DNA from 2 places in the Streptacidiphilus alkalitolerans genome. Region 2 is predicted to be linked to the other one. Evidence: predicted binding sites of a transcription regulator. Region 2 holds the regulator's gene; the other holds the start of a gene.
What was found. Region 2 encodes HspR, which represses chaperone genes until heat shock. Its sites were predicted from a motif close to TTGAGNNNNNNNNNCTCAA; they were not measured.
Positions count from the first base shown of each region.

Region 1: lon (endopeptidase La) is a predicted target of HspR. The motif match lies at 1,544-1,562, and genes of this name have one in related genera.

Region 1 is NZ_JBHEZX010000010.1:104,700-108,103, reverse strand. Features, by position in the region: gene lon (endopeptidase La) at 1-1,521, opposite strand, end outside; gene ACEZDG_RS22840 (spermidine synthase) at 1,675-2,391, shown strand; gene ACEZDG_RS22835 (response regulator transcription factor) at 2,594-3,328, shown strand; gene ACEZDG_RS22830 (sensor histidine kinase) at 3,325-3,404, shown strand, end outside.
Region 2 is NZ_JBHEZX010000005.1:233,087-236,490, forward strand. Features, by position in the region: gene grpE (nucleotide exchange factor GrpE) at 1-236, shown strand, start outside; gene dnaJ (molecular chaperone DnaJ) at 336-1,514, shown strand; gene ACEZDG_RS13265 (heat shock protein transcriptional repressor HspR) at 1,519-2,055, shown strand; gene ACEZDG_RS13270 (AfsR/SARP family transcriptional regulator) at 2,222-3,028, opposite strand.

The DNA.
Region 1 (3,404 bases), on a different contig from region 2:
CTCCATCCGGTCGAGCAGCGCCTCCGGGATCGCCTCCAGGACGTTGGCGGTGGCCAGGAAGACCACGTCGGAGAGGTCGAGCTCGACCTCCAGGTAGTGGTCCCTGAAGGTGTGGTTCTGCGCCGGGTCGAGCACCTCGAGCAGGGCGGCGGCCGGGTCGCCCCGGTAGTCGGAGCCGACCTTGTCGATCTCGTCCAGCAGCACCACCGGGTTCATCGACCCGGCCTCCTTGATGGCCCGGACGATCCGGCCGGGCAGCGCGCCGACGTAGGTGCGCCGGTGGCCGCGGATCTCCGCCTCGTCCCGGACGCCGCCGAGCGCGACCCGGACGAAGGAGCGGCCCATGGCCCGCGCCACGGACTCGCCGAGCGAGGTCTTGCCGACCCCGGGCGGGCCCACCAGCGCCAGCACCGCGCCGCCGCGACGGCCGCCGACCAGGCCGAGGCCGCGGTCGGCCCGCCGCTTCCTGACGGCCAGGTACTCGACGATCCGGTCCTTGACGTCGTCCAGGCCGAAGTGGTCCGCGTCCAGCACGGCGCGGGCGCCGGCGATGTCGTAGGCGTCCTCGCTGCGCTCGTTCCAGGGCAGTTCGAGCACGGTGTCCAGCCAGGTGCGGATCCAGCTGCCCTCGGGCGAGGCGTCGGAGGAGCGCTCCAGCTTGTCGACCTCCTTGAGCGCGGCCTCGCGCACCTTCTCCGGCAGGTCGGCGGCCTCGACCCGGGCCCGGTAGTCCTCCTCCTCGGAGTCCGGGTCGCCGTTGAGGTCGGCCAGTTCCTTGCGCACCGCCTCCAGCTGACGGCGCAGCAGGAACTCCTTCTGCTGCTTCTCCATGCCCTCGGAGACGTCCTTGCGGATGGTCTCCGCGACGTCCTCCTCGGCGAGGTGGTCGCGCAGCAGCTGCAGCGAGAGCTTCAGCCGGGCCACCGGGTCCAGCTCCTCCAGCGCCCGCACCTTCTCGGCGCCGGTGAGGAAGGGCGCGTACCCGATGTTGTCGGCCAGGTCGGACAGGTCCTCGATGGCCGCGACCCGGTCCACCACCTGCCAGGCCCCGCGCTTCTGCAGCCAGGTCGTGGTCAGCGCCTTGTAGTCGCGCACCAGCTCGGCCACCGACCCGGGCAGCGGGTCGGGGACCGGGACCGTCTCCACCGGGCTGGCCTCCACCCACAGGGCGGCGCCGGGGCCGGTGGTGCCCGCCCCTATCCGCACCCGCCGCACCCCGCGCACCAGCGCGGCCGGGTCGCCGTCGGCGAGCCGCCCGACCTGCTCGACGCTGGCCAGGGTGCCGATCGCGCCGTAGTTTCCGTCGATCCTGGGCACCAGCAGCACCCGGGCCTTGCGCGCACTGGCCACGGTCCGGATACCGGGGGCGCGTGCCCCGCCGTCCCGCACCGCCGCCTGCGCCGCCTCGATGGCGGCGCGGACGTCGGGGTCGGACAGCTCCAGTGGAACGACCATGCCAGGCAGCACCGCGTCGTCGTCGAGCGGCAGCACCGGCAGGGTCAACGAGGACTCAGTCGCCATGATCTCTCCCAAGTAAGCAAAGTTGAGTTACCTGGACTAAAGGAGATTGACCCCCATTGTGTTCCCCGGCGCTGTTCGCCGTGAGCGATCAGGCAGGATAGGAGCCGAGCCTCCAGGGCGCCTACCGTTCCCAACGCCGAGAGACCGACCGCCATGCCCCTCCCTGACGACTTCCGCACCGCCACGTCCGACCTCGCCGAAGTACTCGACCGCCGCGAGGGCCCGTACGGCGAAGCGGTGCTCCGCCGGCGCGGAGACCGGTACGAGATCATCGCCAACGGCTGCTTCCTGATGGACACCTCGGACGGCTGCTCCGAACGCGCCCTGGTCACCGCCGCGCTGGACGCCTTCGCCGAGGGATCGCCGGGGACCGCGCCGCGGCTGCTGGTCGGCGGCCTGGGCGTGGGCTTCTCACTGGCCCAGGCCGCCGCCGACCCCCGCCCGCGGAGCGTCACCGTGCTGGAACGCGAGCAGGCCGTGATCGACTGGCACACCGCGGGGGACGCCCCGCTGGCCCGCTTCGCCGGGACCGGCCACCGGGACCCCCGGGTCCGGATCGTCCACGACGACCTGCTGCGCCACCTCGCCGAGGACGGCTCGGCCGGGCGCTACGACGTCCTCTGCCTGGACATCGACAACGGGCCCGACTGGACCGTCACCGAGTCCAACGACAGCCTCTACGGCGACGCCGGGCTGGCCCTGCTCCGGCGCACCCTCACCGACCGGGGCGTCCTGGCGGTCTGGAGCGCGGCCCCCTCCGCGGACTTCGAGCGGCGCCTGGCCGCACGGTTCCGCCGGGTGTGGTCGATCGAACTGGCGGTGGAAGCGGAACGGGGCCTGCCTGATGTGGTCCACCTCGCCACCCGGTAGGGTCTACGCCCATGCCGCCCCCCGAAAGGCCGGTTTGCAGCAGACGGTCTCCTCGGGGGCGCCACCGGTACGTACGCTGCTCCTGGCGGGGGCGGAGTACCGGGTGGAGAACAGTGGCTGAAGACCGGCAAGTACGGACGAAACAGTGCGGGTCCGCGCGGCGCCAGCCGTGCGGGAATCCGCGAGCCCTGGGGGCGGTGGCGTGGTCGTGACGGATGCACAGCAGCAGGAGACCAGTGGGACCGGAGGTCAGCGACGGGTCCTGGTGGTCGAGGACGAGCCGACGATCGCCGAGTCGATCGCGGCCAGACTCGGCGCGGAGGGCTTCCGGGTCGCCGTCTCCCACGACGGGCCCACGGCCGTGGACTGCTTCCAGACCTGGCAGCCCGACCTGGTCGTGCTCGATGTGATGCTGCCGGGATTCGACGGCCTGGAGGTGTGCCGCCGGATCCAGGCGCACCGCCCGGTCCCGGTGCTGATGCTGACCGCGCGCGACGACGAGACCGACCTGCTGGTCGGCCTGGGCGTCGGCGCGGACGACTACATGACCAAGCCCTTCTCCATGCGCGAGCTGGCGGCCCGGGTCAATGTGCTGCTGCGCCGGGTCGAGCGGGCCCAGCTGGCCGCCCGCACCCCGGTCGGCGGGACGCTGCGGCTGGGCGAGCTGGAGATCGACCACGTCCAGCGCCGGGTCCGGGTGGCCACCTCCGACGTGCACCTCACCCCGACCGAGTTCGACCTGCTGGCCTGCCTGGCCGCGCAGCCGCGCGCGGTGCTGACCCGCGAGCAGCTGCTGGCCGAGGTCTGGGACTGGACCGACGCCTCCGGCACCCGGACCGTGGACAGCCATGTGAAGGCGCTGCGCCGCAAGATCGGCGCCAACTGGATCCGCACGGTGCACGGCGTCGGCTACGCCCTGGAGGCTCCGGCGCCGTGACCGCTGACGCTGGGGGCGCCGCACCGAACCTGCTCCGGCGCGCGGCCGGGCGGGTCTGGGCGGACCTGCGCCCGCT
Region 2 (3,404 bases):
AGGGCGAGCCCTTCGACCCGACGCTGCACGAGGCGCTGATGCACAGCTACTCGTCCGACGTCACCGAGACCACGTGCGTGCAGATCCTGCAGCCGGGGTACAAGATCGGCGACCGGATCATCCGTCCGGCGCGGGTCGCCGTGGCGGAGCCGGAGCCGGGCGGCTCCTCCGACGCCGCGGACGCGACGAACGACGCCGCTGCCGACGCCAAGGGCGACGGTGGCGACGAGGACTGACCCGAGGGCGACTGTGGGGCCGTACACCGGTGGTACCGGAGTGCGGTCCCGCCGTCCCCTCACCGTGACGGCAACTGGAGCGGGAAGGAGGCGATTCCGTTGAGCAGCAAGGACTTCGTGGAGAAGGACTACTACAAGGTCCTCGGTGTGCCCAAGGACGCCTCACTCGCGGAGATCAAGAAGGCGTACCGCAAGCTGGCCCGGGAGTTCCACCCCGACGCCAACAAGGGCGATCCCAAGGCCGAGGAGCGCTTCAAGGAGATCTCCGAGGCCAACGACGTGCTCTCGGACACCAAGCGGCGCAAGGAGTACGACGAGGCCAGGGCGCTCTTCGCCAACGGCGGCTTCCGCACCGGCGGGGGCGGCACCGGCGGCTTCGGCTTCGACTTCGGCGACCTCTTCAACGGCGGCCAGCAGGGCGGCCAGAGCGGCACCTTCGGTGGCGGCGGCGGGATCGGCGACGTCTTCGGCGGGATCTTCAACCGCGGCGGCGGCAGTACCCGTACCGCCCAGCCCCGGCGAGGCGCGGACGTCGAGTCCGATGTCACGCTGAGCTTCATGGAGGCGGTCGAGGGCACCACCGTGCCGCTGCGGATGACCAGTCAGGCCGCCTGCAAGACCTGCGCCGGAACCGGTGCCAAGGCCGGCACCACGCCGCGGGTCTGCCCGACCTGCGTCGGCACCGGCCATGTCCAGCGCGGCCAGGGCAACTTCGCCCTGTCCGACCCGTGCCGCGACTGCAAGGGCCGCGGTCTGATCGTCGACGACCCCTGCGAGGTCTGCCACGGCAGCGGGCGGGCCACCTCGGCCCGCACCATGCAGGTGCGGATCCCGGCCGGGGTCTCCGACAACCAGCGGATCCGGCTGAAGGCCAAGGGCGCCCAGGGCGAGCGCGGCGGCCAGCCGGGCGACCTGTACGTCACCGTGCACGTCCAGGACCACCCGGTGTTCGGCCGCAAGGGCGACAATCTGACGATCACCGTGCCGGTCACCTTCCCCGAGGCGGCTCTGGGCGGCACCATCAGGGTGCCCACCCTGGGCGGCCCCCCGGTCACCCTGAAGCTCCCTCCGGGCAGCGCCAACGGCCTGACCATGCGGGCCCGCGGCAAGGGCGCGGTCCGCAAGGACGGCACCCGCGGCGACCTGCTGGTGACGGTGGAGGTCTCGGTGCCCGAGGAGATCGAGGGCGAGGCGCTGTCGGCACTGGAGAAGTACCGCGAGGCGACGACTGCGGAGAACCCGCGGGCTGCACTGTTCAAGGCTGCAGAGGAGGCCTGAGGTGATGGACGCCAGAGGAGACGGACCGGGCGGACCGGTCGGACCGGGCCCGGTGATCGGCGTGGGAATCGGCGTCGGCCTGCCCGGCGGGCGCGGCGCCTCCGGCGGCCGTGCGGCCTACCAGCTGACCGAGCACACCCCGGTGTACGTCATCTCGGTCGCCGCCCAGCTCAGCGGGCTGCACCCGCAGACGCTGCGGCAGTACGACCGGCTCGGCCTGGTCTGCCCCGACCGTACGGCCGGGCGCGGCCGGCGCTACTCCGCCCGGGACATCGAGCAGCTCCGCGAGGTGCAGCGGCTGTCCCAGGAGGACGGCATCAACCTGGCCGGCATCAAGCGGATCATCGAGCTGGAGAACCAGGTCAGCGCGCTGCAGGCGCGGGTGGCCGAGCTCCAGGGCGAGGTCGCCAGCGCGGGCGCGGCGGCGACGCAGCGCGAGGCCGCGGTGCACGCCAGCTACCGCCGCGACCTGGTCCCGTACCAGCAGGTGCAGCAGAGCAGCGCGCTGGTGGTCTGGCGCCCCCGCCGCCGCAGCGAGTAGTTCCGGCAGCGGGCGCGAAGCAGCGGACCGGCAGGCGCGGAACAGCAGCACGGACCGAAGGCCCCACAGCCCCACGGACCCCGGCAGGAGGATCACCACCCTCCCGCCGGGGTCACCTATTCGCTCCAGGCGCTCGGGGTCAGGTGGCGCAGGGGCACGGGCGCCGTCACCGGGCTGCCTCGGCGAGCATCAGCTGGTGCACCCGGCGGATCAGGAGGCCTGGTTCGAGGCCGTCGCGCGACAGACGGTCGCGCAGATCGTCGTAGACGCCAAGGGCCTCGCCCGTGCGGCAGGTGCGGTGCAGCGCGGTCATCCGGAGCAGGGTGAGGCGTTCCCGGTGCAGATGCTGCTCCGCGAGCTCTCCGATACGGTCCACGACGGAGACCGCATTGCCCAGCGCGAGTTCCGCCTCCGCCCATGACTCGAACACGCTGATGTAGCGGGCGTTCAGGCGTGCGGCCGATTCCTGGAGCCGGTGCGAGTGCTTGAACTCCTCGAACGCCGGACCCCGCCACAGGTCGAGGGCGGCACGTAGCTTCTGGACGCCGGCCTGCAGGGCGCCGTGCGTCACCTCGTGGGACCCCGCCCGGGCCAGCGTCCCGAACTGCTCGACGTCGAGCCGGCCCCAGGGGACGGCAATCCGGTAGCCGGCCTGGTCCAGGAGGATGGACGCCGCACCGGCCCCGGCGCAGACGTCCTTGCGTAAGTTGGCGATGTAGGCCTGGAGGTTCTTGCGTGCGGTGCGCGGAGGCTCCTCCTCCCACAGTGCCTCGATGAGTTCGCCGACGGGCACGGCGCGGTTGACGTTGCTGAGCAGGACCGCCAGGAGCAGACGTTGCCTGGGCGCCCCGAGCTCGATGCTCCGTCCGTTGACGCGCACCTCCAGCGGCCCCAGGACGGCGAACCCTCCGGCGGTTCCCGAGAGCGGCTCCGGGGGCTTGACGTCGCGGAACGAGGCCATGACGGGGTTCATAGCGGTGTCGCCTCCAAGTGTCCCAGCGGTGTCCCCAGCGGTGTTCCCAGCAGGGAAGTGGATGAATGGTTCTCTCTTTCTCCAGGCCCCGGATTCGCGAGCAAAAGCTCTGCTGGAAGCCCTGTCGGCATACGCCCTGCGTCGCTGGAGCAGGTCGTTGCGCGCATCTCAAGCAATTCTCAACGTGTCCATGACACAAATGTGCTCTTCAGGGTTCGCCTGACGGCTGATACTCCTGGATTGTCGGTACCAGTACGCGGGTGTGTTCCGGTTCCGAAATCTCGGACTACGTGGTGAGTCACTACTGTTTATGCACGCAACATGACCGGCAAGTGCTTACGGTGTTCCTGTTCCTGAACGTTCACGAAGAGGAAGG